DNA from 2 places in the Bacillus sp. NEAU-Y102 genome. Region 2 is predicted to be linked to the other one. Evidence: riboswitches for the same ligand, from Rfam matches in the RefSeq annotation. Region 2 holds a riboswitch; the other holds the start of a gene.
What was found. Region 2 has a riboswitch for magnesium ahead of mgtA (magnesium-translocating P-type ATPase). Riboswitches for the same ligand answer to the same signal wherever they lie in the genome.

Region 1: linked by a shared signal. The riboswitch ahead of ACYFX0_RS16020 (P-type ATPase) and the one ahead of mgtA (magnesium-translocating P-type ATPase) in region 2 are both predicted to bind magnesium.

The regions. Positions count from the first base shown of each region.
Region 1 is NZ_JBTWFK010000005.1:403,048-418,922, forward strand. Features, by position in the region: gene ACYFX0_RS15965 (glycoside hydrolase family protein) at 1-358, opposite strand, end outside; gene ACYFX0_RS15970 (glycosyltransferase family 4 protein) at 451-1,503, opposite strand; gene ACYFX0_RS15975 (glycosyltransferase family 2 protein) at 1,500-2,300, opposite strand; gene ACYFX0_RS15980 (O-antigen ligase family protein) at 2,275-3,489, opposite strand; gene ACYFX0_RS15985 (oligosaccharide flippase family protein) at 3,493-4,929, opposite strand; gene ACYFX0_RS15990 (sugar transferase) at 4,986-5,624, opposite strand; gene ACYFX0_RS15995 (CpsD/CapB family tyrosine-protein kinase) at 5,643-6,263, opposite strand; gene ACYFX0_RS16000 (YveK family protein) at 6,250-6,993, opposite strand; gene ACYFX0_RS16005 (acyltransferase family protein) at 6,994-8,187, opposite strand; gene ACYFX0_RS16010 (FbpB family small basic protein) at 8,516-8,656, opposite strand; gene ACYFX0_RS16015 (5'-3' exonuclease) at 9,013-9,879, opposite strand; gene ACYFX0_RS16020 (P-type ATPase) at 10,012-10,737, opposite strand; M-box (ykoK) riboswitch at 11,073-11,238, opposite strand; gene ACYFX0_RS16025 (DUF350 domain-containing protein) at 11,451-11,837, opposite strand; gene ACYFX0_RS16030 (glutathionylspermidine synthase family protein) at 11,830-13,068, opposite strand; gene ACYFX0_RS16035 (hypothetical protein) at 13,072-13,383, opposite strand; gene ACYFX0_RS16040 (hypothetical protein) at 13,467-13,916, shown strand; RNA gene ssrS (6S RNA) at 13,971-14,154, opposite strand; RNA gene ssrS (6S RNA) at 14,176-14,358, opposite strand; gene ACYFX0_RS16055 (sulfurtransferase) at 14,475-15,308, opposite strand; gene ACYFX0_RS16060 (YpbS family protein) at 15,311-15,583, opposite strand; gene ACYFX0_RS16065 (GNAT family N-acetyltransferase) at 15,614-15,875, opposite strand, start outside.
Region 2 is NZ_JBTWFK010000001.1:1,058,806-1,074,680, forward strand. Features, by position in the region: gene argC (N-acetyl-gamma-glutamyl-phosphate reductase) at 1-249, opposite strand, end outside; gene ACYFX0_RS05240 (YqzH family protein) at 474-662, shown strand; gene ACYFX0_RS05245 (SDR family NAD(P)-dependent oxidoreductase) at 692-1,486, opposite strand; gene ACYFX0_RS05250 (MBL fold metallo-hydrolase) at 1,496-2,449, opposite strand; gene proI (pyrroline-5-carboxylate reductase ProI) at 2,615-3,454, shown strand; gene sdaAA (L-serine ammonia-lyase, iron-sulfur-dependent, subunit alpha) at 3,501-4,379, opposite strand; gene sdaAB (L-serine ammonia-lyase, iron-sulfur-dependent subunit beta) at 4,398-5,057, opposite strand; gene rnz (ribonuclease Z) at 5,730-6,653, opposite strand; gene ACYFX0_RS05275 (DUF3932 family protein) at 6,844-7,095, shown strand; gene ACYFX0_RS05280 (hypothetical protein) at 7,130-7,669, opposite strand; M-box (ykoK) riboswitch at 7,838-8,005, shown strand; gene mgtA (magnesium-translocating P-type ATPase) at 8,337-11,042, shown strand; gene ACYFX0_RS05290 (MgtC/SapB family protein) at 11,116-11,817, shown strand; gene ACYFX0_RS05295 (DNA polymerase IV) at 11,858-13,096, opposite strand; gene ACYFX0_RS05300 (tripeptidase T) at 13,626-14,744, opposite strand; gene ACYFX0_RS05305 (GNAT family N-acetyltransferase) at 14,872-15,417, opposite strand; gene prli42 (stressosome-associated protein Prli42) at 15,607-15,699, shown strand; gene ACYFX0_RS05315 (DUF3894 domain-containing protein) at 15,771-15,875, opposite strand, start outside.

The sequences.
Region 1 (15,875 bases), on a different contig from region 2:
AACCAGAAACATAAATAACAACAGATTGAAACAATGGATTTATAACTTGAAGAGTACCACCAACTATCGAAGCGTTACTTTGTAGCTCAAATGCATTAAAATCTCCATCAATTTGCAGCGTTACGGTAGGATCTAACTCTAATCTTACGTTTGATTTAATAACAATCGGCTTTACAATTTTGTACGTATTTACCCCGGTAATTCTAACCGTCGAAATTCGATTCGCTACACAATAATCAATAGCTTGCTGAATTGCTAATGAGCTATCATTTCCCGAGTTTGGAACTGCGCCAAAACAATTAATGTGAACGCTACTTTCTGGCACACAATCTTCTTGGGAAGAAATATATTCTGACAAAATAAATTCACTCCTCATATTACCTTTTTCATATAATATGTGAGTTGTCTCTTAAAAGTTTCTATAATAAAAAAAACAAACGACCTACCCGGTCATTTGTTTAATTCATATATATTTTTCGTTTCCTCTATCATTTTAGTTAACGAGAAATACATCATTGCTTTCTCTCGTGCTTTTAGTCTAATAGCAATTACCTTTTCTTCATTCCCTTGTAGTTCCTCAAGCGCACTTGCGAATTCATATTCGCAATATTCAGATATCAAAATACCTGATTCTCCATCTATTACTGCTTCATGTATTCCACCAACATCTATTGAAACTATTGGTGTCCCTGTAGCCATTGCTTCAATTACTACCATTGGAAACACTTCACGAAAAGATAATAAAAGTAAGGCATCCATATTCCCTATAAACTCATGCGGCTCAGAAATATTTCCTAGCATCTTTACACTCTGTTGCAATCCATATTTTTCTATTTCTTTCATAATCGGTTCTTTCTCTGGTCCATCACCAGCAATATAAAACATAAAATCATTTCTCTTTTTCAACACATTTGCAATTTTGACAAATAGTAGATGGTTTTTCTCTTTGGATAATCTAGCTAATATCCCTATTTTATATGTAGATTCTTTCTTTTTCTGCTGGAATAAAAACTTTTCAATATCGACACCGTTATAAATTGTATTTATTTTTTCTTCTGCTACATGAATTGAAATTAAATTATTCTTTTCAAACTCACTTACTGTAATAATATTGTTTACATATTTATTCATGAAATAACGAAAAAGCGTTGGCATTTTCTTTTCTAATATCGTTACATTATGTTTCGTATAAACAATTTTCATCTTTTTTTTAATAAACTTTTGAAGTAGCAAAGCATATAATACCATTCGCAAACTATTTGCATGAATAAGTTCTATCTTTCGTTTACAAATTTCGTTTCGTAAATAATAAATATTTCTCAAATGATTCCATCTACTAAGTAAGATGAAATTTTCTTTTCTAGTAAGAGATTCATATAGTTCTCCATCACCTGCAGCTGTATAAATCTTAAAATCCTCATAACGCAAATTACTTTCCAATTTACAGAAATAGCTCTCGGCTCCGCCAGTTATCAATTTATCTGTCATCAACAGTATATTCATAATTGCGTCTTCCCAACTACATTGATTTTATTTTTTTTATAAGCATGATAAGCATACTTGCTGAAATAGTAAAAAATTTGTACCGAATTCAGTCTTTCTTGTTCCCTTAACAATTTCCAATACCGGAAAGCTGCTCTAATTTTATTTCTAGAAACAGAATTTGTAACAATTCTATATTTTGCTAACACTTGCTGTATCCCTTTTGCTTCATACCCTTTATGTAATAAGTTCAGCCATAACGCTGTATCTTCCGGCTGTATACTAGGCATTTCTACATACGGAATTTTTTCACGATCAATCATCACTGTTAAACACCCGATAATTGTATTTCCTACTAAATAATGATAGTCAACAGATTTTGGTACACTCACTTCGCGATTTAGTTCATTACCATTTTCATCAATTAAACTATACGACGCATATGAAAAAGCAATATTCATTTCTTCCATAAATAACAATTGTGTCTTCAATTTATGCGGCAACCATATATCATCACTATCTAAAAAGGCAATATACCTTCCTCTTGCCTCTTGGATCGCTAAATTCCGAGCTTTAGCAGCACCAACATTTTCTTTTAATGATAATAATCTAATTCGTGAGTCTCCTTCTATTATCTCTTTAATTTTTTCCGCAGATTGGTCGGTTGAACCGTCATCAACGATAATCATTTCCCAGTTTTCATACGATTGATTCTGTACAGATAAAATTGTCTCACCTATAAATCGTATACTATTATAAGAAGGTGTTATTACAGAAACATAAGGCGGCTCGTTATGTGCTGATAGACATTTTACCATCTATCTTTCCCCTTCCTTCATATATTGAAATATACTTCACAACAACTGCTAAAAATAAAAAGAACGCTTCGTTAATAATGAGTGACAATGACATCATCTGAAATAAAAATGCAATCATAGTCAATAGAAGGTATGGTTTTTCACGAAACAAAGTATGCTGCGCTAGCTTGAATATTAATATGAATAAAAACGCGCTATATAGAAGAAAACCAATTGTACCCGATTCAGACAAAATTTCTAAAAATGTATTGTGTACATATAATTTTTCATTAAATTGATACTCATAATAATTCGAAAAGTTAAAAGCACCGATTCCGATATATGGATTGGATAAATAATATTTAAAAGCAGCTTCCCATAATGTAAATCTACCACTTCCATTATCATGGGAAAAATCAGAGATTCGTTTATTTAATATGTCATCTAATTGGCCCCCCATTACACTATTCGATAAACTAAAAATAACTACACTAAACAATACTAAACTCATAATTATTTTTATTTTTTTAGCGAAACTAGACATACATATATATACAAAAACGACAAGCACAAGCGCTAATATACCACCCCTTGAAAAGGTTAATAGACTCGTCGTAACACATAAAATTAACCCTAGGATGTTAGTGATATTTTGTAAATTAGTCATATAGTACATAAAAAATATTGTATTATAGAAAATAAAAATGTTAGGATCATCTAGCAATCCAATTAACCGTGGATATCCTCTATCAACTAATAAACCAGCAAAAATTTCTCTCTCTTCTCCACCGTATAAACTAAAGTATTGTAAATCGATTATATAGAGTATTAGACTTACAATATTAAATACTACTCCTACATAAGCAATAGATGATTCAAGTACCACTATTTCAGTATTCCCCAATAAATTCCTCATTATAAAATAGCATCCTAAAACGAGTAGCACGCCAAAAATCATACGAATACTAGCATTTAAATACATAGAAAGAATTCCACTTAAACAATAAATGAAATAAAACAGTAAAAATATAACTTCATGAAAATATAACTTTTGAATATGAAAGTTTTTAATTGCTAAACAAAAATATATGACTAAAAAAATCATATATATTTTCAATGAAAATCCAATATATAAATTGTATTTACTTAACATAACAAATAATATTAGAAGAATAATCCATCCCATCGATACTTTCATACTATTTTCCATAGGCTATATCCCCTGTTTCGTAATATAATCCTTTTTGCGTATTTTTCTTATAAAAGAAAGAAAAAGTTTTTTTAGCTCATAATCATATAGGAATATGGCAGCTACTACAATTAGTATATTAAGAACAAGCGCAATTAAATGATATGTATGCAATATATATTGCACTCCAATAAAGGTTACGCCAAAATAAATTGTATACGGCATTACAATTTGGAATACAATTTTTTTCTTCACTACACTTACCGCTATATATCCCACTAAAGCGACAATTTCAAATAAAACCATAGCGTATGCCGCTCCTATCACTCCACCAATACTACTAAAGCTATAAAGCATAACCCCACCTATCACCAATGCTACACACTGCACAACAGTTCTCTTATTTTGACATCCGCTCGTCGTTAAACCGTCAGCAATGGCAATATTTAAACTTTGTAGCACAATAAGAAATGATAATATTTGGAGTGGTTCTACTGCATTGCTCCATTCTTCATGAAAAAATATAGAAATAAAGTATGGTGCTAAATGATATAAACCAATCGTCATACATATTCCTATAATCGCCATTGATTTAATTTGAAGCAAATTTAATTTCGTATGCGCTTCTAAATTATTCTGGTTATAATGCTTAAAGAGCACTGGAAAAAATGCACCTGCAATTACCCCCGGTACTTGATATAAAGCTGCCGGCATCCGGTAGGCTACTGCAAAAACACCTACCATACTTAATGGCAATGTATAGTTAAGCAAGATAGGTGCTAATTGTGGCGTACTCATTATTAAAAAACCGCTAATAATAAAGGGAGTTAATTGCCAAAATAACGCTTTATGAATTACGACTTTCATATTCATTTTCGTCTTTCTTCTCATGATATATATACTGAATACACCACCGATCATATACCCAAAAGCATATAAGCGAGCCGTTACATACACCGGTAACTCTCCGAAAATACAAAAACATGTAATTATAATGATAACCGATGCTGATACAACTTTAATGAGCGCTATATACTCCATACGTTCCATCAGTTGAAAATAGACAATTCCTATGTTTTGCCAAGTTAATCCTATTAACATGAAAAACATTACGTTTATCATCATATAAATTAAATTTTTATCTACATACATATAATGAATAGCAACATAACCGATGATAGAAATAAAAATAAGTAGAATCATCCTTATTTTTATATACGATGATAAAATCTTCTCTAAATCTGCTCCATCCTTTGCCCCTTCTCGAAGAAACGTATTACTAAGTCCTAAGTCTGTAAAAAATAACATAACAAACGTCACTGCTATGGCAACACTAAACATCCCATAATGTTGTGCGTTAAAAAAGTTTGCTAAAATAATTAAACTGACAGCCTGAAGAAGGTTAGCTAAAATCGTACTATAAAATAGATGGATAATATTGTTTAGAATAGATCTACCCATACCAGTTCTCCTTTGCAAGTAACCTACTTACATATGTTGTTTGTTTACATATATATTTATCTTGCACCATTACCGTTCAATACAATTAAAACGGTCTTACATAAAATACGGATATCCATCCGAATCGTTTTCATTTCAATATACTCCATATCCAGCCTCAACTTTTCCTTTGGATCAAGATTATATCCTCCATTTATTTGTGCCCATCCTGTTAATCCTGGTTTTACCATTAAACGATCCTTAAATTCTGGAATATACGCATCAAATTCATTATAAAAAAACTCTCTCTCTGGTCGAGGGCCTACAAAAGACATATCTCCTCTTAAAATATTTAAAAGTTGCGGTAATTCATCAATTCTCGTTTTTCTTATGAACAATCCAACTTTTGTAATTCTTGAATCATGTTCTTTTGCCCATTGCGGGCCATTTATTTCAGCATCCTTTACCATCGATCTTAATTTAAATACATTAAACTTCTTCCCGTTTATACCTAAACGTTCTTGAAAGTAAAATGGAGCACCTGATGTTTCTAAAGTAATCATAATACAAAAGAACAACATAATTGGTATCGTTAATAGTAACAATATGATTGAAAATATAATATCAAACAAGCGTTTTACACTTCGATTCAATATACTAGGCTTTTCTTGAGCCGGAATCGTATACAACTTGGCTTGATTTGTTTCACGAATCATGGATCGTTACCCCCACATTCAAGAATATAAAATTATACCTATTAATTCACATTCTTTCCTCTTTATATCCACTATTACTTTTTGCACTGTACGTAGTGAATCTTTTCGCTTTTTAACTGCTAAGACCACTCCATCGCATTTCCCTGCAATAATGTGCGTAGCAGGAAGATCAAATACTTCAGAAGAATAAAAGAAAATGTAATCAAAATCTTCTTTCCACTTAGCAATCGCATTATCAAATTCATCCATAGCAACTAAGGGGGCCCCTGTGTGTACTGTTTTTTTTGCAGGAATACAATATAAGTATTTAGACAAATTACTAGAAAAAGATTCATAATTGCAGGGGGAAGAGCTTATTATATCGTTTACTGTTATCATGTGATCACTTTGTAATAATACATGTAATTTAGGATCAGAAAAATTCACATCAATAAGTAACACCTTTTTCTTCATTTCCGCAAACACTAGACCCATATTTACTATAAGCGAGGCAACAACCCCTCTGTCCTTCGTTGAACTAACTGTGAACAGTTGTTTTCCAGATTTTTTTAGCTCGTGATACACCGTATAAAACTGTTCTTTCATCAGATCATCATGCAGATCGAATGGCAGCTGTTTCTTTGTCCTAAACATCAACATGTTCACCTCGATATATAGATGATTGTTTATCAATCTCTGTAGGTTTCTTTTTTCTATTCGGTTTCATATTTATGTGACCAATAACAGAGACTGTTGTTATTTTCTCTAAATCTTGTTCCGTGTATATACGTTCATCAAAATGATCTCGAAATACAGCTAAACCTATCCCAACAAAAAAACTAACAATTAAAGAAATAGGAATGATTAGTTGAAATTTTGGAAACAATTTTTCAGCCTGTTCCTGTAACTCAGGATCCGTCAACACTTTCACACCTTGTACATTTGTGTACTGTTGAAAACTTTGTTGTGATTGCTCTGCCAATGTCTTTACTATGTCTTTCACGACTTTCGGATTGGAATCTTTTACTGTAACAGTTACAATTTGTGAGTTGTCCGTATTTACCACCGAGATTTTTTGTGCTAATTCATAACTTGATTGCTCTAATTTCAAAGTTTTTTTAACTGTTGAAATAATTAATGGGCTTTTTAAAATATCGACATACGATGTTACTAGTTGCTTATTTTCTTGTGTTTTATTTGTTGAATTTTCCTTATTAAACTCATCTAAATTCCCAACAAGAATTTGCGTTGAATATTGATATGACGGCTTTAAAACATACATAGAGATAAGAACTAAAGAAGCGGTTAAACAACACATCGTTAAAATAATCGTTACGAATCTTCTTTTCAATAATTGTTGAAAATCTTTTATACTCATTTCTTGCTTCAATTATTTCACCGCCCTTTTCTGAATAACATCCTGCAAGTCACTCTTTACAGATAACCCTTTCTCCTTTCTATCCACTTGTTTTGTTACATACTTTCCGACTCTCAATGCAAATTTTTCTACATATATATACGAAAGCATTGCAAATATAAACGAAAAAACAAGTGAAAAAATTAAAATAATAAGCAACGGTAATATTTTATGGAGCATGTATATAAGGGAAAATAACGATATAATATGATATAAATAAAGACTGTAAGAAATCTTCCCCAAATATAACAAGTATTTATTACGTAGTAAGGACGACAAAGTTGATATTGACAAGCTTAATATGACAAATAGACATGCACTTATCGCCACTACATAGTCTCGAAATATAAAATTATTGAGCACTTTCATTTCTCCAATAAGCCCTTCATACATAAAAAGTAAAATCGCAAATAAAAACCATGCAATTTTCGTGTTTTTAGTACAATTACTATAAAAAACTATTAAATTATTTTTATACTTCGCAACTAGTGCTCCTAGTAAAAATAGCACCGTATAATGCAAAGTTAATGCATAGCTTGTTAATGTTAAGCCCGAACGAAACAAAAATAATATGATGACAGAACATATACTAAAACTAAACAATAATAGTAATGAACCCCTTAACGTTTTTCGTAAGCAAATCATCAAAATTAACGGGAAAATTATTGATATTCGCATTTCATGGACAAGCGACCAAATCACACCGTTATATGCATCTATATTATATTTCCCAACCAATAAAATATGTTGTGCGATTAAGCTTGAAGAACTTTCAATCGTCCATGAGCGATTAAACCATTCACTTAAATAAGAAATACCATATTCACTAATTGTAGTCTGGCATATAATCGCTATAATTATTGCCACAATATAAGGAATATATATTCTGCATATACGTTTTAAAAGGTATGACCCATAGCTACTATAGTTTTTTTCAATAGATTCATACAAAACAAATCCGCTCAAAACAAAAAAGATAATAACAGATTCGTTACCACTACTAAAAATTAGACGAGCAGGTGTTTCTTTTAATAGATACATAACAAATGGTTTATTATCTTCATAACTGTAATTTTGAAATGCTGAAAAAATCATTAAATGATGACCAATCATTACTACTAATGAAGAAATCCCTCTTATAGAGTCCAATTCTTCGTATCTCTTCATCTTTTTACATCAACTCCTAATGAAATGATACTAATCATTTCAAAGCGACATCTTTATTCATATTCCTCTCCTTTCTTTTCATTCCAATTTTTCATATTAAAATGATTTTATAGTATAAATTTGAGTGTATTGTAACATTTTTTGTAATATTATGAATAGTAAATCTCGAAAATTGGTATATACCAATTTCAACCTCGAAAAATGAGTAATATTGATAGAAAAACACTATAAAAATATCTTGCATATTTACAAAATTAAAGAGATGAATAGCGTTTTTTCAATATAAAATAAAAAAGATAGCCTATATAGGCTATCTTTTTTATTTTATTTAATTACTGGCACCACTATATGCTACATGTCGTTTCTCAATTCTTTCTTCAATTTCTTTCATATTTTCTTTATTATTTAATAGTGATTGTTTATTTTCAATTAATAATTGTTTAAAAGATTTTCTCACTTTTTTTCTCATTTTCATTGTCCTCCTTGGGGGATGGTTTATATAAAAGATAAAGAATTATCTGTGTGTCCTTATAATAATTGATTGTTGTGAATTCTATTTGAACTTCATATGAAAATTCCGTTTATTTTCTGACAACTTTGTGAACACGAAAAAAAGACTCTCTAAAACTATGTTGAAATTAATTCACTTCATTATAAAAATTACTATTTCCATCAACTTTTATCATTATATCTTGTCGAAACATTTATATATTTAAAATTGATTTCGACATAATTTTATTTACTATAATACTGTTTACAAAAACAAAAAGAAGGTGTTGCATAAGTCAAAGTTCGACTTATGCAACATCCCTCTTTCTAAACTATTTATAGCATATTTATTAATATTTCAGGTCTTCCCCAATTCATTTCTTCACAAACAAATTTAAGTTTTTCTTCATCCATTGTGTGTAGTCCCTCTTCTAGTGAACATGAAATTGGAACTTCACAGTGAATTTGTGCTAATTGCAACGAAATATTTAAGTTCTCTAAATCACTTTCAATCTTCGTACGCTGCGCTTTCGTTAATGATTCTACATTTTCTAGTACAGCGGATACTGTTCCGTGCTCTTGAATAAGCTTATACGCTGTTTTTTCACCGATACCTTTTACACCTGGATAATTATCACTTGTATCTCCCATGAAAGCTTTTGCATGGACGATTTGCCACGGCTCTACACCTTTTTCTTCCATAATTTTCTCCGGTGTGTAATATTCGTAATTTCCAATTCCTTTACGCAGAAGCATAACTGTAACGTTCTTATCAACAAGTTGAAGTAAATCTGTATCACCAGTTAAAATATAAACTTCAGCTTCATTGCAATATTGTTTTGCAAGCGTACCGATACAATCATCGGCTTCGTAGCCTTTCATACCGATAACTGGAATGGATAATTTCGCAGTCATTTCTTGCACTAAATCAAATTGAGGAATTAATTCTTCTGGTGGCGCTGCACGATTTGCTTTATAATTCGAGAACGATTCTGTTCTAAATGTCGTACTTCCCATATCCCAGCATGTAACGATATGTGTTGGTTCGATCGCTTGCGTAGCTGTTAACAAGTGTTTCATATAACCATGAATCCCGTTTGTAGGGGTTCCATCTTGTCGTTTCATAAATTGTCCGTAGACACTTGTTGCGTAAAAAGCACGAAATAATAGTGCCATACCATCAACTAATAATACTTTTTTCATAATTCCTCTCCTATTAAAAAAATAATAACCTCACGTTATCACGTAAGGTTATATAAATAGATTACCATTCTACGTTTTTGCTCAACTTTGTCTATTATACATGGTTTTTGTATATTTAGCACCATTAACACATTAAGACATCCTACTACAACAAGTATGCAATATGCCTGAATACGTATTTTTTCCAGTAGAAACAACGACAGCCTTTGCATTTCCACTAACAATATGCGAACCTTTAAAACATACATTTTCAAGCTCAAGTGGATTATAATCTTTCATCCGTTTTAATGGGATAAATCGTTTACGTTCAAGGTGATAGCAGCTTTCAAACTTCTCTATACTCGCTTCGTTTCCCGTTAACACAGACTCATTTACTAATAAATCATCTGCATAAATAATACGTACATCAGCTGGCACAGCATCTCCAGCCGAAAGAAAAATCATATCTCCAGGTACAAGTTCTTGCACTGGTATCTCCATCATTTTCAGTTCACTATTTAGCCCTGTACTACTAGAACATTCTACTCTAGATACAGTAATCGTTTCACGTTGTAATTCATCACACACACGTTGTTTTGAAAAACCTGGGATCATGCCACCAAGCTTCATCATTACTTCTGCAAGAAGTGCTCTTTTTGAAGTTAGTTCATTTCGGCCATATACTTGAATACGTTTTTGTGCCTCTTTCATTGATAGTCCGTCTCTTGTTGTTTTAAAATATGCAAATACAGATTTTACATCTCTTGTTGCAATTTCAATTAATAAATCTTTATTTTTTTGAAGCATTGTTTGTTCTTTTATTGATTTTTTACTTAGTTTATATGACGTGTTACCCACAGTTTTGTTTGCATATAACATATTATCGTCTCCTCCTTTACAACATAGGAAGAAACGCTTTGTTTCTCAATTTATCCACTTTACTGTGAAAGTGTCTAGCGCTTTATAAACGCTACATTGTGATAAATATAGAGGGAGGAACAAATCGTTTCCTGCCTACATCATATATTTTTGATTTGAAGTATATGGGTAACGGAACCGAGTCAGAATTTGACATGCTCCTCACCTCCTCGTTTAATTTTATAGTTTATACTATGAAATTACTCATAGCTTGGTAACAAAAAAGACCCCTACCCTTAAGAGAGTAGTGGCCATTACATACACAAATAAACGATTTCTAATATAATTAGAAATCTACGGACCTCTCCCTCGCCGAGTTTTAGCACTGTATAGCATAGGTACATTACCAGCTACGTTAAGAAAAACCTTAATTCGATCATTCCTGTTGACCCATTGGCGTCTCTCGACATTTTTGGGCAGTAGCATTTCTCTATACAGGAGCCTCACCTAACAGAGACTTATTTTCATTACATTGAAAATGTTACTCTTATTTAAAATAGATGTCAACCGTAGCCTACAATTTTTTCAAAAGGTATGGCAAACTAACATATATAAAGTGAAACTTTAATCAGTGGGGTTTTGTTCATCCCCCACTGATTATTAGCCCTCACCAATCGGGCTGCCCGGCAAATAGCGGAATAAAATAAAAAACTTTACGTTTAAACGTAAAGTTTTTAATAAGTTATACAGCCAGCAATTACAATCCCAATTGAAAGCGATAAAAACATAAGAAAAAGACCGACTGCTTGATTATCTTCTTCAAGACTTTTGTTTATATTAAAGCGTGGTGTAAGCCACTCAGCTAAATAAAAAACGATAATTTGAGCCAAAATCCCAACTGCTCCCCACGAAATCATATCAAGAAGTGAAATTGAATTAGCTGCTGTCGAATATAAAACAATAGCTAACCCAAGTAATCGTCCTCCAAGCACATAGCTTACCGCCTTATTCCCTTGAGCCATTAACTTAAATTCCTTAACTTTCGTTGTCACTTCCATCAAGAACAGACCAATACATAAAAGTCCGAGTGTTACTGCTAAATATGATAAAAAATTAATCATTTTTCCCCCTCCTTTTTATACCTACCGGTAAATAGTACGATTCATTTCCTGTAATCTTTTCTCCCGCGCGAATACCGATACTACTCGCTTTTCCAGCAATTAAAAAAGAACCAAACACATACGACAGTTTCTCCATCCCTTTTTCTGTTTCCAAGGATACGACTGGAAGTTCTATATACTTTTGAAATATCGGCAGTGAAGTTTTATACGTTTGATGTGCATTTTGAAGCATAATATTTTCATCCTTATCGCGAATCGTAATTGTATCTCCTTCTCTACCAAATGAAGGTTTTTGAACGAAAGAACCTTTTCCTAAAAATAAATCTGGTTCTAAATATGTAGGTAACATATATTCTTTAATCCACTGTTGTTCCTCGTTTGTATAAAAGACCTCTTCTTCTGCTAACCCCCAAATAAGACACTGAATTGATTTTGGCTGAAGTAAAAATGCTGACAAAGGATTTATTATAAAAAGCTTTCCGGCTTTTACAAGTTGCAGCAGTTCCACACCTATCAAATCTCCTGTTTCAGGATCTTGATCCTCAATTAAATCTTCTATCGGATATGTTTGGCGATATAAAACATCAATCTTCGCCCCATCTTTATCAACTAGAGCACCTTTCGTAATTCTAAGTTCTGACATTGGCACTACTTTATTTTCAACATGGCATAACTGACTTAAATACATAGTCGTATTCCAATCCTCAATATGTTCATGATGTGCTGTAAAAACAACATTTGGATTGTCTAATCCCTTTGTCGCTTCCATTACAGCTTTCGTAACACCAGAAGATAGTAATCGTTCTTGATCCGAGTTTGGATCATCATAACCTAGGTTTTCACAAACTTTTCCATTCATTTGAAAGCATTCCATAATAAAAGTTGGTGTATCACTATTAAACTCAAGCATTTTAATTTGGTTATCAACCGTTATAACGAAATCAAATCGTGAAATAACAGATTCAGGATATAATCCTTTCATTCTAATGAATGATAAGCTCGCAGGAGGAAAACCAAGCTCAAGAAGCTGTTCGTCACTTAAATTTCGCAAAAGTCTAGCAGTCTTAAAAAATATTTTACCCATTCGTTCAGTCGCTAAGTGTAATTGTTCCAAAGTCTGATTTGTTATAGAAAAAACATGAAACAAACTATATTCACATTCATATAAATCCGACCAAAAATTCGGATATTTTAAATAAAAATCTTTTCGATCCCTTATGTATTGCGACATATTTTAGCCCCCAAATCCTCCCTTTGAACCGCTTCCAATTCCACCTTTAAATTCAGCAGACGATTGATACGATTTAAACGCCGATGAATTTTTAAAAGTGGATTTATTTTGATAGTATCGCCCACCATAGAAATAATGCCCACGATAACCTGAACTACTATCATCACACTGCCATACCCCAAGTTCATCATCCCAATCCCAATCAGAACAACTATTATCATTCGGTTTTGGGGGAAGATCTTGTGCGCAACCAAATAAAGTGCCAGTCATTAAAGACGTTACGACACCACCTACTAGCCATTTCGTTTTTGTCACCTTCGCACTCCCCTTTTTAAATTCTATTCCTATTATATAGGATGACATGATAAAGTAGAAGAAAAAGGAAGAAGAGGGATAAAATGCGCTTAGAATATCGACTTAATGATGGAACGAAAGGGTATCCTGCTTTATGGAACTACGCCAATATTTCTAATTCTGAAATTATCGCACGCATGACTTGTGAATATTTTATTAAAGAGAAAAATACTTATGTTGTCACTGCAACTTCGGTTGATCCAGACGGAACAGCAGTTATTTATATTCAAAAAGAAGTTTTCGCCAATGACCCTTCAGACCCTACATACTCCCACATCGGTTTTGAAATTAGAGAACTAAGTGAAACGAGTTCAAGCTTAGTAGATAGTCAAGATGTATGGAACTACGAAGAAATTTTACCATCTCTTCATTCAGATATTATATATATTCAGCGAGACGGCATGTCTATGGAATTCTCCTTGGATTCAAGAGAGATTGATGAAGACAGAAAGTGCTACATTTATTACGGAAACTTCACAGGTGAATCAAGATAATATTGATATATCTATGCAACAAAAAAACCTTACGTATAAAACGTAAGGTTTTTATATAGCCCCACATATGCCGTTCTCTCTAGATGTCCATAAACCTGCTCTCACAGGTGGATGCTCTCACAAATGTTTGTAACTTCCTTCTTAAAAAGATGGCATGTTAGCTACATTTAAATATTGAACTTCCATATTAAACTTATTGGTTTAAGACATGCATAAGCTACGTACACCGTAGGAATTTTATATAAGGTTAGTTGAAATAAGACCCCCGCACGTGCCGCTCCTCGTAAATGTCCAAAAACCCGCTACTCGCAGGTGGATGCCCTCACAGTTACCGTACATCTTCCTCCACAAGGAAGGCTTGATGATGGTCGCTAAATATTGAGCTTCCGTATAACTAACATCGGTTTTAGACATAAATAAGTTACGTACACCGCAGGATGTATTATTTACTTGTCGTTATATTATCACATTGTTTCCAATGTGTAAAATACAAAGTTTTTCGAGCAATCTCTTGCTTGTGACCTTATTTTAATACAAATTATTTTTGCATGCAAGTGATTAATCTTCTTCTTTTGCAATTTGATTTTCTGGATAAGAAATCCAATCACTCCAGCTACCCGCATACAATTTAACATTTTGGAATCCAGCCAATTTTAACGCAATGATATTTGGACATGCCGTAACACCAGAACCACAATATACAATGGTTTCCTTATCTTTCGACAGATTTTGGAATCGTCCTTGTTGCTCAGCTTCATTCTTAAATTGTCCTGATTGCAACATTCCATCCTTCCAAAAATAGTTTGCTGCTGTCGGAATATGTCCTGCTTTATGATCGACAAGTTCCTCTACACCAGCATAACGTTTTGGCTCTCTTGAATCAATTAACGTAACATCTGCACCTGCCTGGATATTCTCTCTTACTGTTTCCATCGATACAAGCATATGATCTTGTATGTTTGTTTTGAATGTTTTTCGTATAACAACAGGAATTTCCGTTGTTGTCGGTAGTCCATTCTCTTTCCAAACCGGGAAACCACCATCTAATATATATACTTTCTCATGTCCTACATAGTTACATAACCACCATAAACGAGCAGCATTTGCACCAGCTTGACTGTCATACGCAATTACTGTCGTATGTTCATCAATACCAACCTCCGAAAGCTTGTCCGCAAACTCTTCAATGCTTGGCAACGGGTGGCGGCCACCATGCTCTACTATAGGACTTGATAAATCTAAATTCAAATCAAAATATAAAGCATGAGGAATATGTTCTTCTTCATACTTTTCTCTACCCCAATTAGGATTCGCTAAATCAAAACGACAATCGATTACACGGACGTTCTCATCTTCTATATGCTCACGTAACCATTCGACTGTAACTATCATCTTTAACGACCTTCTTTCTCTTGTAAACGACTTACATACTCCATAACCATTTCTTCTGTAACATATTTACGCTGCAAGGTAACACCATTTTTTGCAAGATCATTAATTTGCTTTGTTACAACATTAATGACATCAACCGAAAATTCTTTCCCATTTGACGCAAGAGATACGGCTGCTTCAATAGCTGCTTCACGCTGCGCATCTAATTGTAAACATGCTTTTACACTTTCATTTTGTTTACGAGAATGTGCTGTAATTGCTTTATGTACTTCCATCTTCTCTTCCCCCTAAATAAGTTATACGTTCTAATTCAATTCCATTGCAAGCCGAATCATATCACGGCATACAATGCCATTTTCAATAATCTCTTCTTCATAATGCTTCGAAAAGTAATCAAAATCAATAGAAAAAATACGAAATCCACATTTTTGATATAAAGCAAGTTGTGAAACACTAGAATTGCCTGTACCAACTTCCAGTTTTGACATACCATATCCTTTAGCAGTTTCTACAGCATGACTTACTAGCTTCTTTCCAATCCCTTTTCCTTGCACATGCTCTGCAACC
Region 2 (15,875 bases):
TAACTCCGCCGATACTCCTGCTGGGATTGCTAGAAATACGATTTCTGCTTCTTTTCCTATCGTCTCCACATCAATTTCTTGTAACGTATGAAAAAGGACATTTCGAAGATGCGGATATACATTTGTTATACACTCACCAACTTGTGAAAAAGAATGGAGAGATGCTATCGAAAAATATGGATGTTGTTCTAATAAACGAATTAACTCAATGCCCCCATATCCAGTGGCTCCAATAATTGCGACTTTCATAAGTTCCTCCTCATATCGATTCTTTAAATTAAGTATGATTATAATATTGTATATTTATAGAGTCAATTAAATATTTATAAATTTTTAAATCTAAAAAAACTTAATTTTATTAGAAAAATAATATACTCAACCGAATTTTTATACAAAAATAGTGCATAGTAGTTTTTTTATTTCACTTCAAGTACAATAAAACAATACATACGTACATACAGGCGGGGAAAAATATGAACGAAAAATTAATTGAGAAAATGATTATAAAAAGTTTTCAACAATATCAATGCAGTCCAATATCAAAAGAAGATCAGGAAATGCTAGTGAAACATATTCAAACGGTGACTCATTCAAATATTGAAATTGATTTATACGAGGAAATTGAGGATATTGTTTATGATTATGTAACTGGAAAACAATAAAAAATAGGAGATTTCCATATGGAAATCTCCTATTTTTTACTTAATGATTTACCTGCTACACGTTCAAATAAACCTGGGAATAAAGCATAAAGTTTCGGGCCAATTCCCATCCACTTCGGTAAGTTTACTTCACGTTTTTTCGTGTGCATCGACTTTACGATTTGTTCTGCTACGTATGTTGGTTTTAACATGTAACGTCCCATATTCTTTACATATGTACCAGATTGATCCGCTATTTCAAAAAAGTTTGTATCTATCGGACCTGGATTAATTGCTGTAACATAAATATCTGTATTCGCTAATTCCATGCGTAAACTATTCGTAAATCCTAATACGGCATGTTTCGTTGCTGCATAAGCACTCGATTTCGGAGTTGCAATTTTTCCAGCAAGTGAAGCAATATTAATAATATGTCCTTCATTCTTGTTTACCATATAAGGTAGTACCGCTTTCGTACATGCTACTAATCCAAATACATTTACTTGGAACATATCTTTTACTTCACCCATTGATGCATCTTCAAACGTTTTAAAAATACCAAATCCCGCATTGTTTACTAATATATCAATACGTCCCACTTCTTGTAATACCTTTGAAAAAACAGACTGTACTTCCATCTCTTCACTTACATCTAATACATAATAATAGCAAGGCGTATTATAAGTTTCTTTAATTTTGTCTACTAACGCTTGTAGTTTCTCTTCTGTTCGAGCCATTAATACTGGAGTCGCTCCCTGTGCTGCAACTTGCATTGCAACTTGCTCACCAATCCCACTAGAAGCACCTGTAATGACGATTACTTTATTTTGTAAACGTCCTGTCATTGCTGTCACCTACTTTGCATAATAAATCAATTGTTGCGATGACTCATCAATCATCACTTGTTGATTATATGCTAAATAGTCCAATTGTCCAACCGTTTCTGAAATAGTAAGTGGTAATTGTTCTTTATATAATACCGGAAATAGTTTTACACATACTTCAAATGCTGTCATTGGTTTTTCCTTTAATAACTCAAGCACTTTAAAAGCACGTGTTTCTTGCTTTTGTAATCTCGTTTCAATAAGTTGTTTCACATTTAGAACATCTTCCCCATGCCCTGATAAAATGCGTGAAATATTCATTTCGCTTAAACGCTGTAATGTTTGATTATATTGTAGTAATGGGCGTGCCCGCTCTGTTTGCCCTTCATATGGTGGTTCTAGTATTGGATTCGAAGAAATATGACTAATGAGAGCATCTCCACCAATTAATATTCCATCAGATTCTCTATATAAAGAAATATGAGTAGAAGCATGGCCTGATGTTTCAAGCACTGTAAATCCAGGCAAAGAATTAATACGATCTCCTTCTCTCACAGTATGCGTTAACGATCTATTACAAGAATATTTAAGTGTCCTCGTCGTCAATAACGACTCGTCTTTCAAAAATGCTGCTGGCACACCAAACTGTAAGGCCGTCTCTCTAAAAAATTCATGATACCGCTTTAAAAATTCTGGATTTTGTGTGATCCAAGGCTCATTCCAAGGATGTCCAATAATATTCGTCTTCTCAGAAAATATATTTAAAAGTCCACAATGATCTGCATGATGATGCGTAATGACTACTGTTTCAATATCTTCTATCGTATATCCTAATGCACCTAATTGACTTTCTAACGCATTCCTTGCCTCTTCTGTATTCGTCCCTGTATCAATTAATGTTAATGTCTCCCCCTCAACTAAAAACACATTCACAGTTTCCACTGCAAATGGTACAGGAATCTCCATTCGGTGAATCGCCGTCATGCTTAGCCCCCCTGTCTCTTTCCGGTTCAAAAATGAATACTTCTTCAGTTTACAACTTCTATATATATTTGTCATTATTTTCAGATAAAAAGAGGTGTTTCCTATAAGAAAACGAATGTATGTACATTTATAAGAATTTCTAACCAAAATTAAAGGAGGAACATCATGTCTATTCAAAACATTTCCTTTCTCGGTGCAGGCTCTATTGCTGAAGCTATTATTGGTGGCTTGTTACATGCAAATGTTGTTAAAGGTGAACAAATTACTGTAAGTAATCGTTCTAACGAGACGAGATTACAAGAGCTACATAAAAAATACGGTGTCAAAGGTACTCATAATAAAAAAGAATTACTTACTGATGCAAATATTCTTTTTCTAGCAATGAAACCAAAGGATGTTGCAGAGGCGCTTACCCCTTTTAAAGAATACATAAATAATAACGTGCTTATTATTTCATTACTAGCAGGTGTTTCTACTCACTCAATTAGAAAACTACTTCAAAAAGACGTTCCAATTATTCGTGCAATGCCAAATACATCCGCAGCCATTCTAAAATCAGCTACCGCTATCTCCCCTTCAAAACATGCAACAGCGGAACATATTCGCACTGCAACATCTTTATTTGAAACGATCGGTCTCGTCTCTGTTGTAGAGGAAGATGATATGCATGCTGTCACTGCATTATCCGGAAGTGGACCTGCTTATATTTATTACGTAGTGGAAGCTATGGAAGAAGCTGCAAAAAAAATTGGTTTAAAAGAAGATGTTGCAAAATCACTTATTCTTCAAACGATGATTGGTGCTGCTGAAATGCTAAAAGCAAGTGACAAGCACCCTTCTATTTTGCGAAAGGAAATTACTTCTCCTGGTGGAACTACCGAAGCAGGTATTGAAGTATTACAAGAACATGAATTTCAACAAGCACTTATTTCTTGTATTACACAGGCAACGGAACGATCACATAATCTTGGAAAAACATTAGAACAACTAACAAAAGAAAAATAGAAAAAGGAGCTCAAATAAACTTGAGCTCCTTTTTCTATTTTTACACTTAGTTATTGTTCTTCCCAAAAATCTCTTCTTGCAGGCGACGACCAGTCGGCGTTGCTGCAAGTCCACCTTCTGCTGTTTCACGAAGTGCTACTGGCATCGTTTGTCCAATTCTAAACATTGCCTCAATTACTTCATCACATGGAATTGTACTCGTTACACCAGCTAATGCTAAATCTGCTGAAATCATCGCATTCGCAGCTCCTGCTGCATTACGTTTTACACAAGGCACTTCTACAAGTCCTGCAACAGGATCGCACACTAAACCAAGCATGTTCTTTAATGAAATTGCCATCGCTGTAGCTGCTTGATCTTGTGTTCCACCAGCCATCTCAACTGCAGCTGCAGCCGCCATTCCACTTGCTGAACCAACTTCAGCTTGGCATCCTCCTGCCGCACCAGAAATACAAGCATTATTCGCAACAACCATACCGAAAGCTCCTGCTGTAAATAAGAACTCAATCATTTCTTCACGTGTAGGCTGCAATTTTTCTCTTAGTGCAAATAGTACACCTGGCACTGTTCCAGCAGACCCTGCTGTTGGTGTTGCACAAATAATTCCCATCGCTGCGTTTACTTCATTTGTTGCAACAGCTTTGCTTACTGCATCCAAAATCGTATCTCCAGATAAGCCTTTTCCACTCTTCATATACGCTTGAACTTTTACAGCATCTCCACCAGTTAAACCAGTTGGTGATTTCACGCCGCGAATACCACGTTCTACTGCTTGTTCCATCACGACTAAGTTCTTTTCCATACCAGCAATTACTTCTTCACGTGAAATACGTCTTGTTTCCATTTCACATTGAATCATAATTTCTGCGATTTTTACATTTTGTTCTTTAGCTTGCGCCACTAGTTCCGCTGCGTTCCGAAACATGGTGTGTCCCCCCTGCAATTAATCCATAATAGTTACTTGACAAATATTTTGTTGCGCTTTTATTTCTTCAATCACTTCATCTGCTAATAATTCATCTGTTTCAATAACCATAAGCGCTCTTCTCCCTTTTTCTTTACGAGAAACACTCATTGTACTAATGTTAATCTCGTGTGTAGCAAGGATTGAAGCCACCGCTGCAATAGCACCAAAGCGATCGTTATTTACAATAAGTAGTGCTGGACTTGTGCCTGATAATTGAAGATCGAATCCGTTTAATTCTACAACTTCAATTTTACCGCCACCAATTGAGCAAGCAACAACTTCAATTTCTTCTTCACCTTTATACAAACGAATTCTTGCTGTATTTGGGTGAGGTGCATTGGCATCTTCTTCAATGAATTCCACTTCAATTCCGCGCTCTTTTGCTATTTCTAGCGCCTCTGGAATACGTAAGTCATCTGTTTCAAATCCCAATATTCCACCGATTAGTGCTACATCCGTACCATGCCCTCGATACGTCTTTGCAAATGATCCATATAACGAAATGCTTACTCTTTCTGGTTCATGACGAAACAGCTGGCGAGCAACTTGCCCCATTCTTGCCGCGCCTGCTGTATGTGAACTTGATGGTCCAATCATAACTGGACCGATAATATCAAATACTGAGCGATACTTCATCATAACTCCCCCTAAACCTCTATGAAAAAAATTTATTCTACTATTCTATTAAGCTGCTACATCTGTCGCTTTTCCAGTTGTACCACGAATTTGTTCTGCTGTATGAATTGGATAATTTTTGAATAAAAGTAATCCAATATAACCTGAAATAATACCAGTTATCATAATACATAAGAATCTTAGTATTATTTTCATTAAAAAAATGATATAAGATAATCCACAATAAAGTCTGGTAGCAATCCAAAGTTTAACACAGAAGCCATTGCAAGCATAGCATAAACAAGTGATATCTTTCCTATTATAATTCTCATGTTACTCTCTCATGGTTTAGTCAACTTCACTTGTTACGATAATAACTAAAAAGCATGTGACTTATCATAAATTATAATCTGCCCTCATTATAGCTTGTTTTTTATAAAACGCTTACTTTTGTTGAATTTTAAAAGTTCTGAATAAAAGTCCATTCCTGCTATTTGTATCACTTGTATGTCATCTGACTTATATAACAGTTTTTCTAAATAATCATTATTTCGTATTTTTATCGTATATATTCAAACCATTCTAATTTTCTGTATCATCCAAGTATAAGCATAAAATAATAACAGTTTTATTTTTAAATTTTTTTAGACATAAAAAAATGGCAACCTGTTGTTACCATTTTTTACAAAATTATCATTTTTCTACTGGGAATGATTTCAAATCTGTCGCTATTTCTGTATTAGAAAACAACTCTCTTGCCTCTTTCAATAATTCCTTATATGTATCTCCTTGATAGCGAGAACTAATGTGAGTTAAGATTAATCGCTTCGCATTTGCCTGAAGTGCAATGCTCGCAGCTTGCTTAGATGTGGAATGAAAATAATCATGCGCTTGTTGCTCATCTTCTGCTGCGAAAGTCGCTTCATGGACAAGTACATCTGCATCTTGCGCAAGCTCCCTACTCGCTTCGCAATATCGCGTATCACCTAAGATAGTAATAATTCTTCCTTTTTGAGGTGGGCCGATAAACTCATTTCCATTTAATATCGTGCCATCCTCTAATTCAACTACTTCTCCATCTTTTAAACGTTTAAAGATTGGACCTGGTTTCACACCCATCTCAAGCAATTGATCAACTAAAAGAGCACCTTGTATATCTTTCTCTACAATACGATATCCAAAACATTCTATACCGTGTGACAATCTTTTCGTTTCTACATAAAATTCATTATCTTCAAATACGGTACCTTCTTCTGTTATCTCCACAACTTCAAGTGGATATTTCACATGTGTCGTACTTACCGATAATGCCACTTCAATAAATTGTTTAATTCCTTTCGGTCCATACACCGTTAAAGGCGTAGTTCCTCCTTGAAATGAACGGCTACCTAATAAACCAGGCAATCCAAAAATATGATCGCCATGTAAATGCGTAATAAATATTTTTTCAATGCGGCGCGGACGTACCGATGTATGTAATATTTGATGTTGCGTGGCCTCGCCACAATCAAATAACCAAGTCTGTCCTCGTTCTTCTAACAATTGTAAAGCAATTGCTGAAACGTTCCTTCCTTTTGAAGGAACACCTGCACCAGTTCCTAAAAATACAAATTCCACTTTCTTTCCTCCAGCTCTAAATATACTCTATCTCTCATCTTACGGAATGTTATTTCAAATGGCAAATCGAATTTACATAACCAATCATCTAGACAACTATATAACACGAACATTATACTTAAAAAATTTACCAATCGTTCGTTTTTTTGTGGTAAAATAATTATACTACATTTTAAGGGAGCGTTTTATTATGAAAGAAGTATTTCGTTTACAAACTGATTTTTCATCTTCATTTGATCGCTGGGTAAGTTCTTTCGTGTCTGATCACCCAGCACAATTAGAATGGACAACTTTAAAGGAATTAATCCATGAATATACAACATCACATACAAATGATACGTTACCAGCATATATTTCTTCAGCTTTAACATATTACGCCCAACGCGTTTCAACTACAAACAGTTCAGAGATTGTTATTTTTGAAAACCCTACAATCTCGTAATCTATAATAAAAAAGCACTGGTTACAGTGCTTTTTTATTTATACTTATTTAACAAATGATCATATTCCGTCCAAAAGTCGGTATACATACTTCGCTCAAGCTCATTTAAAATTATCTTTTCACTTGATTTATTAAATAATTCTTTTGCTTGTAGTGCAAAAGAAACAATTTGTTTTCTATATTCATTTTCATTCAATTCTATATGAAGCCCTTCATAGTATATAGCCTTTTGATCAGTAGAAATAACTTTGACAAAGTCCTTTAAAATCACATTTTTACCTATATGGTTTATAGTCCAATGAATTGAAATTGGGCATCCTAACATTAGCATAGTGCCACATCCGTGCAAAATAACCCCCTCTTCATTTTCAATATCACAAATATATTCTTTATCTAAAGTTCGTAACAAAGCTAAAGCTGATTCACTTATTCCCCATTCCTCATCCATACCTGTCCGCGTAATAATCGTTCCATCCACATTTAAATATATTTCTCCGTGTGAACATAAATCTTCCTGCTCATTAAACAACCATTTTTGATTCTCAATATTTATAATAAAATTTTGTGGTACCATTACAAATTCCCCTTTTATAAAAATATTTATTTTCCATATTATTCATAATCAATATCATGCATTTCATCCCACATATCTATTATAAATCCGTTTAATATTTTAAAAACATAGATAAAAAAGATATTGACACTACGATTTTACAGTGCTAACATTCAACATGTAATTGAATATGGTCTCTGTTAGGTGAGGCTCCTGTATAGAGAAACGCTGCTGCCCAAAAATGTCGAGAGACGCCAATGGGTCAACAGGAAAGGTCGGAATGAAGGCCTTTTTTAACGTAGCTGGTTTCAGTACCTATGCTATACAGTGCTAAAACTCAACGAGGGAGAGGTGCATGTATTTTGTCATACACAAAAACTGTTTTTATTTATGTCTACTAACAGTCTTTGTTGTGGACTCTTTTAACTGCGAATTCAGACCTTTACTCGTTTTGAGTAAAGGTCTTTTTACGTCTATATGCACCTTACTATGAAACAAACATAGCATATTCAGAAACTACTAAATTGTACGGAGGTGAGGAACAGTTGGCAATTGATGATTCGGCCCAGATACCCATACGTTTTACATTCATATTTCATCATGTAGGTAGGAAAGAAACTGTTCCTCACCATTTCAAATAGTTAGGTAACAGATTGTTTCCTCCTTCATGACAGAGGAGGAACTACCGATGTTTAATTTACAAAGACAAGAAACAAAGCATGCTTATGAGCAAGATAGCATGAAAACAAATAACGAATTATTAGTGGAGGTTGCAACACAAGATGTAATCTCTGCGTTAAAACTTCTAGAAACAACACAAGATGGATTATCTAAACAAGAAGTGGCTCGTAGACTTTCTTTATATGGTCCGAACGAAATAGCTCATAATAAAATGGCGCCGTGGTACATTCAATTTCTATTGGCATTTAAAAATCCATTTATTTTCGTTTTATTAGCTCTTGGAGCACTCTCCTTTTTCACAGATGATATGCAAGGAACGATTGTCGTATCTGTAATGGTCCTACTTAGTGCAACGATTCGGTTTTCCCAAGAATTTCGTTCTCAAAAAGCTGCCGATAAGTTAAAAGCTATGGTTCGAACAACTGCGAGCGTATTTAGAATAAATGGATTTGTACATGAAACAAAAAATGTAAAGAATTTAAACCGAAATTACACAACAGAAATTCCAATTGAGGAACTTGTACCTGGCGATATTATTTCCCTTTCAGCTGGTGATATCGTTCCAGCTGATGTGCGTGTTGTATCCGCTAAAGATTTATTTGTTAATCAATCTTCTTTGACAGGGGAAGCACTTCCTGTAGAAAAATACGAACACTGCTACCATACAGAAAATAAGCATATCTTACCGAAAAACATGAAAAAAAATTACAATCCACTCGATATGGAAAACCTTTGCTTCATGGGAACAAATATTGTAAGTGGTAGCGCAAAAGCTGTTGTCATCTCAACAAGTACCGATACGTATTTCGGCTCTTTAGCAAATAAGGTAATTGGAAAGCGTGTAGAAACAAGCTTTGATAAAGGTGTAAACAAAGTAAGCTGGCTCTTAATTACATTCATGCTTATTATGGCGCCTATTGTCCTTCTCATTAATGGATTCACAAAAGGAGATTGGCAAGAAGCTTTCTTCTTCGCTATTGCCGTCGCTGTTGGTCTTACACCTGAAATGTTACCAATGATTGTAACTGCTAATTTAGCTAAAGGTGCCGTTAACATGTCTAAACAAAAAGTAATTGTAAAACAGCTAAATTCTATTCAAAACTTAGGTGCTATGAACATTCTTTGTACAGATAAAACCGGAACTTTAACAGAAGATAAAGTTGTCCTTGTTCGTCACTTAGATCCCAAGGGAAATGAATGCAATCGCGTCTTACAATTTGCCTATTTAAATAGTTTCTATCAAACTGGATTGAAAAATTTAATAGATAAAGCTGTTATTAAGCATACAGAGGAAAACAATAAATTTAATCCATCAGCTTTTCAAAAGCTAGATGAAATTCCATTCGATTTCGCCCGCCGGCGTATGTCAGTCATCGTAAAAGATATTTCAGGTGAACATACAATGGTTTGTAAAGGTGCCGTAGAAGAAATTTTATCAATTTGTAATTACACCGAAGTGGATGAAAAAGTCGTTCCACTCACCGAGGAAATACGTTCAAATGTCAAAAAACTAAGTGAGACATTAAATAGTGAAGGTATGCGGGTTATTGCTGTGGCTTATAAAAAAGATAGAAGAATAAATAATAAAGAGTACGCAGTAAAAGACGAAACAGATATGATTCTCAGTGGATATATCGGCTTTTTAGATCCACCGAAACCATCTGCAGCAGCTGCAATTCAAGCATTACAAAAACATGGTGTACAAGTGAAAATTTTAACTGGCGATAACGAAATTGTTACAAGGAAGGTTTGTAAAGAAGTTGGATTAGATATCGGCGAACCAATCCTCGGTTACGAGATTGATTCTTTACCAGATAAAGCATTAGCAAAACTTGCTGAAGAAACGACTGTATTTGCGAAGCTTAATCCAATGCAAAAATCTCGTATTATACACGCATTACAAGGAAATGGACACACTGTAGGTTACATGGGAGACGGCATTAACGATGCTGTAGCATTACGTGAAGCTGATGTCGGAATATCTGTTAATACTGCTACTGATATTGCGAAAGAAGCTTCCGATATTATTCTACTCGAAAAAAGTTTAACTATATTAGAAGCAGGTATTTTAGAAGGACGTACTACATTCGGAAATATTTTAAAATATATTAAGATGACAGCTAGCTCTAACTTCGGTAATGTGTTTAGCGTGTTAGTAGCAAGTGCTTTCATTCCTTTTTTACCGATGCTTGCCATTCATCTTTTAATTCAAAACTTACTTTATGATATTTCACAACTTTCTATTCCATGGGACAAAATGGATAAAGAGTTTCTAGAAAAACCACGAAAATGGGATACTGCAAACTTACGAAACTTCATTATTTGTATCGGCCCAATTAGTTCCGTATTTGATATTATCACATACGTAGTCATGTGGAATGTATTTGGTGCAAATACACCGAGCGAGCAATCATTATTCCAGTCCGGTTGGTTTGTCGTTGGATTGTTAACACAAACTTTAATTGTTCACATGATAAGAACACAAAAGATTCCATTTATTCAAAGCACTGCATCAACACCAGTCGTTTTATTAACCGCTCTTATTATGGCAATCGGGATTTATATTCCATTCTCACCACTTGGTGCAGCCGTTGGTTTACAAGCATTGCCACTTAACTACTTTCCTTGGTTAGTAGGAATACTATTAGGCTACGCTTTTTTAACACAATTCCTAAAAAAGCTTTATATTAAAAAGTTTCGTAGCTGGTTGTAAAAATAAGAATGAGTGGATATTCCCCGCTCATTCTAAAAGACATAACACATATTTATATATGGAGGTGACCATGATGGTATGGTACGACATTGTATTCAGATTAGTTATAGCAATTATTGTAGGAGCTTGCATTGGAATGGAAAGACAATGGAGACACAGAATGGCTGGGTTACGGACAAATGCTCTCGTATCACTTGGTGCCTGTATATTTGTTTTATTATCCGTCATGCTTGATCATGATGCTAGCCCATCCCGCATTGCTGCTCAAGTCGTTAGTGGCATTGGCTTTTTAGGGGGTGGCGTTATTATCCGCGATGGTTTTAGTATTAGAGGGCTAAATACGGCAGCTACTTTATGGTGTGCAGCTGCTGTCGGTACTCTTACAGGCGCCGGTTTCCTCGTTGCAGCTATATTAGGTACAGCCGGCGTGTTACTAGCAAATATACTCCTTCGCCCAATTGCTCTTTTTATGAATAAAAAATCAAAAAAAGAATCACCAGAACAAACAAACTACTTACTTTCCCTTACTTGTTCAGAAGAAAATGAAGCACATATTCGTTTTTTACTTATGCATATGGTAAGTACAGAAGGGCTCGGTTTAAAAGAGTTGTATAGCGAAGACGTAGATTCTAATCGAAAGGTGTGTATACAGGCTACATTACATTGCAAGACAAATGCGGCTATCTTAATTGAAAAAATAGTAAGTAGAATGCTATTAGAATCTGGCGTTACTGCAGCTGGTTGGAAAACTTCATTAGATTTAGAAGCAAGTTAAAAATGAAAGGTGTCATGATTTTACTACTTCATGACACCTTCTACATAAACTTATTTTCTAACTTTTGTTGAAACGACTTCTCTTGCTTACGTAGTAGTTGACTACCTCGTTGTAAAATCGGTGTTCCATACTTATCATTAATTTGATCAATGACAGCAAGTAGTGGTTCTTTTTTCGCATCCTCTTCAAATGAAAACAAATCTAATTGTTTCACCGATTCTGTCTTCCACTCTATTTCAGTAGCTGTAACACCTAGTAAACGAACGGAATCACCATCCCAATGTTGCTTCCATAAACGGGATGCTGCTTGAAAAATATCACGTTCTTCCCAAATCGCATTTTTCAATTGCTTACTCCGTGTTACTGTTCGCCTATCATGGTATTTAATCATAATTTGAATATTATAGCTGACAAGGGTTCGCTTTTGTAATCTTTTACTCACTGATTTTGATAACCGTTCTAACATATCAAGTAATTCTTTCTCTTCATCCATATCCTTTGAAAAAGTCATCGAGTTACCGACACTTTTATGTTGGCCCATTTGACTCGGATCCACTTCCCTATCATCCGTACCTTTTGCACGCTTTTGTAAATCAATACCGTGCTTGCCAATTTTAGCGCGAATGATATGCTCGTCTCCCTTCGCTAACTGTTCAATTGTATGTATATGAATTTCATTTAATTTTTCAGCTGTTTTTTCTCCAATCCCATGCATTGCTTCAACTGGAAGTGGCCAAATCATTTCTGGAATATCACGTTTTCGAAGCACGGTAATACCGAGAGGTTTTTTCATATCAGAAGCTGTTTTTGCTAGGAAAAGATTTGGAGCGATTCCGATACTACACGGAAGCTGTAACTCTGTTAATAGTGCTTGTTGCATCATCTTTGCTATTTCAAGAGGCGAACCAAGTGCATAGCAATCTGTAATATCTAAATATCCTTCATCTATTGAGACTGGTTGTATCTTTTCTGTAAAACGGGAAAGGACTTGAAACATTTGAAATGAAGCTTCGCGATATAATGTGAAATTAGGACGCCTTACAACTAATTGCGGGCATAATCTTTTCGCTTCCCAAAGGGGCATCGTCGTACGTATTCCGTATTCTCTCGCCTCATAACTACATGTTATTATAATTCCTTTTCTCTCTTTTTCATTTCCAGCAACCGCTAATGGCTTTCCTTGTAATGATGGATCATGAGCAATTTCAACAGATGCGAAAAAGCAATTCATATCTACATGTAAAATAACACGACCATTTTTCGGATACATTTCTCGCATAGTACTCACCCCCTGATCAGAACGTTCGTTCTTTTATTATATCAAATTTTGCACAATAGTTATAATAATTACTTGTTCTTTTTTATAATCGATATAAAGAGGATATATATGTGAAAGGGGCTGATTATGATGAAATCAACTAATAAAGTGAAACTTTAATCAGTGGGGGGGTTATTCATCCCCCACTGATTATTAGCCCTCACCAATTGGACTTTTACAAGCAGCCCGATCCCCACCTAACTTCTTTGCTTTCGCTGAATTTTGAGGTGGGGGGCTTACTGCCCGGCAAATAGCGGGCCAAACTCAACTATACATTCCTTGTAGTTATATTAATCATTGCAATTAATTATTTACTACTTCCGATTTTCAATATGAATACGTTAGGATTATTCCCTCGTCTAGTACATATAGCAACAACGTATATACTTCCATAGTTTTTCTTATATTGGCTTATACGTCTTGTCAAAGCAATCGAGTCAAAATAAAAAGCGTGTAAATCACAATTGATTTACACGCTTTTTCTATTCCATTACTTCGCTACTTCTTCAATAATTGCAACAACTAATTCTGCTGTTTTTGCTAACTCTTCAACAGGAATCTTCTCGTTTGTTGTATGAATTTCTTCATAACCAACTGCCAAGTTAACTGTTGGAATACCGTGTCCTGCAATTACGTTTGCATCACTTCCGCCACCACTTTGGTGAAGAGAAGGTGTACGACCAATTTTTTCAGCTGCACGTTTTGCAACTTCTACAACGTGATCGCCATCAGCAAATTTAAATCCTGGGTACATAACGTTTACTTCAACGTCTGCATGACCGCCCATTTCTTTTGCAGTTGTTTCAAATGCTTCTTTCATTTTCGCAACTTGTGCTTCCATTTTCTCATTGATTAACGAACGAGCTTCTGCAAAGATTTGTACATGATCGCAAACGATATTCGTTTGTGTACCACCTTCAAAACGTCCAATATTTGCAGTCGTTTCAGAGTCAATGCGACCAAGTGGCATCTTCGCAATTGCTTTCGCTGCGATAGTAATTGCAGATACACCTTTCTCCGGCGCTACACCAGCGTGAGCTGTTTTCCCGCGAATAATTGCGTTCACTTTCGCTTGTGTTGGAGCTGCAACAACGATTTCACCAACTTTTCCATCGCTATCTAATGCGTAGCCATATTTCGCTGTAATACGCTCACGATCTAAAGCTTTTGCACCAACAAGACCTGATTCTTCTCCGACTGTAATAATAAATTCAATTTTACCGTGAGGGATATTTTTCTCTTTTAAAACACGGATTGCTTCGAACATTGATGCTAATCCAGCTTTATCATCCGCACCTAAAATTGTTGTACCATCTGATACGATATATCCATCTTTAATAGAAGGCTTAATTCCATTACCAGGAACTACTGTATCCATATGAGAAGTAAAGTAAATTGTATCAACACCATCTTTTGTTGCTGGTAAAGTACAAATTAAGTTGCCTGCACCATGACCAGTTACAGCCATTGTGTCATCTTCAAATACTTCTACACCTAAATCTGTAAATTTCTTCGTTAATACTTTGCAGATTTCTGCTTCAAATTTCGTTTCAGAATCTACTTGTACTAATTCCATAAATTCATTTACTAAACGTTCTTGATTAATCATAAGACTGCGCCTCCTGCACTACCATTATGTATGTAACACTACTAATTATAACAGAATTTCGCAAAAGTTTCGAAATACAAGACAAAAAACAGATGGTTTACATGTCTAGATAACCATCTGCTTTCTATTACTCATTTAACAATACCCAGCGCATATGATCCTCCCACACGCCATTTACCATTAACATCTTCCTAGACACGCCTTCATATTGAAAACCTATCTTCGTCACCACTTGTATAGATGCTAAATTACGAGGCATAATCGGAGCTTCTATACGATGTAACTGAAATTCCTCAAAAGCAACTTGAATTGCTTTTCTAAGTGCTTCTGTCGTATACCCTTTGTTTAACTCTGCTTTATCTAATTTATAACCGAGTACACAAGATTGATAAATGCCACGAACGATTAAATTAAATGAAATACACCCAATTATTTTTGTATCATCACCCTTTTTAAAAATCCATAGTCTGATGATTTTCCCGTCTTCGAACTCTTTTCTATCCTTTTGCAACTTTTTCTTTTGATAATCTAGCGTAAAAAAATCATCCGGTCTATACTCTTCCCAAGCTTTTAAAAATTCACGATTTCTGTCGTAATATTGAAGAACTGTTTCAGCATACGACTCATCAATTTCCCTTAAGTATAAACGATCTGTTTCGTATATTTTCATCATCGTATCTCCATTCTTCAGCTTGCCCAACTAAAAATTAACAATATATCCTTTAACTATATTCTCTATACACACTCAAATTTCCTGTTATATTTTGCAATCCCCTCCCGAATTTTGTCCTCAATCTCCCCTTGTCCATAATTTCATTTCTCGTTACAATGAAATTGTACTGATTTGCAAGGAGGTATAACGATGCATAAAAAAGCTCAAAAAATTATGGTTTATGTGATGCTAATTTCTATGCTTGTAACAACATTACTTGCTGGCGCGAGTATGTTTTGGTAAAAAGGGCGATGTGTTCGTCCTTTTTTTACTTTTACACATGAAAAAATAAACCATCTCGACATCGAGATGGTTTATTTTATATAAAACACAATCGCTACAATACTAAAGGAAAATGACATTACAAGTGCTATTACAAAACTTGTATATTGTTTCTGCTGAAATGCCCCAATAACAAA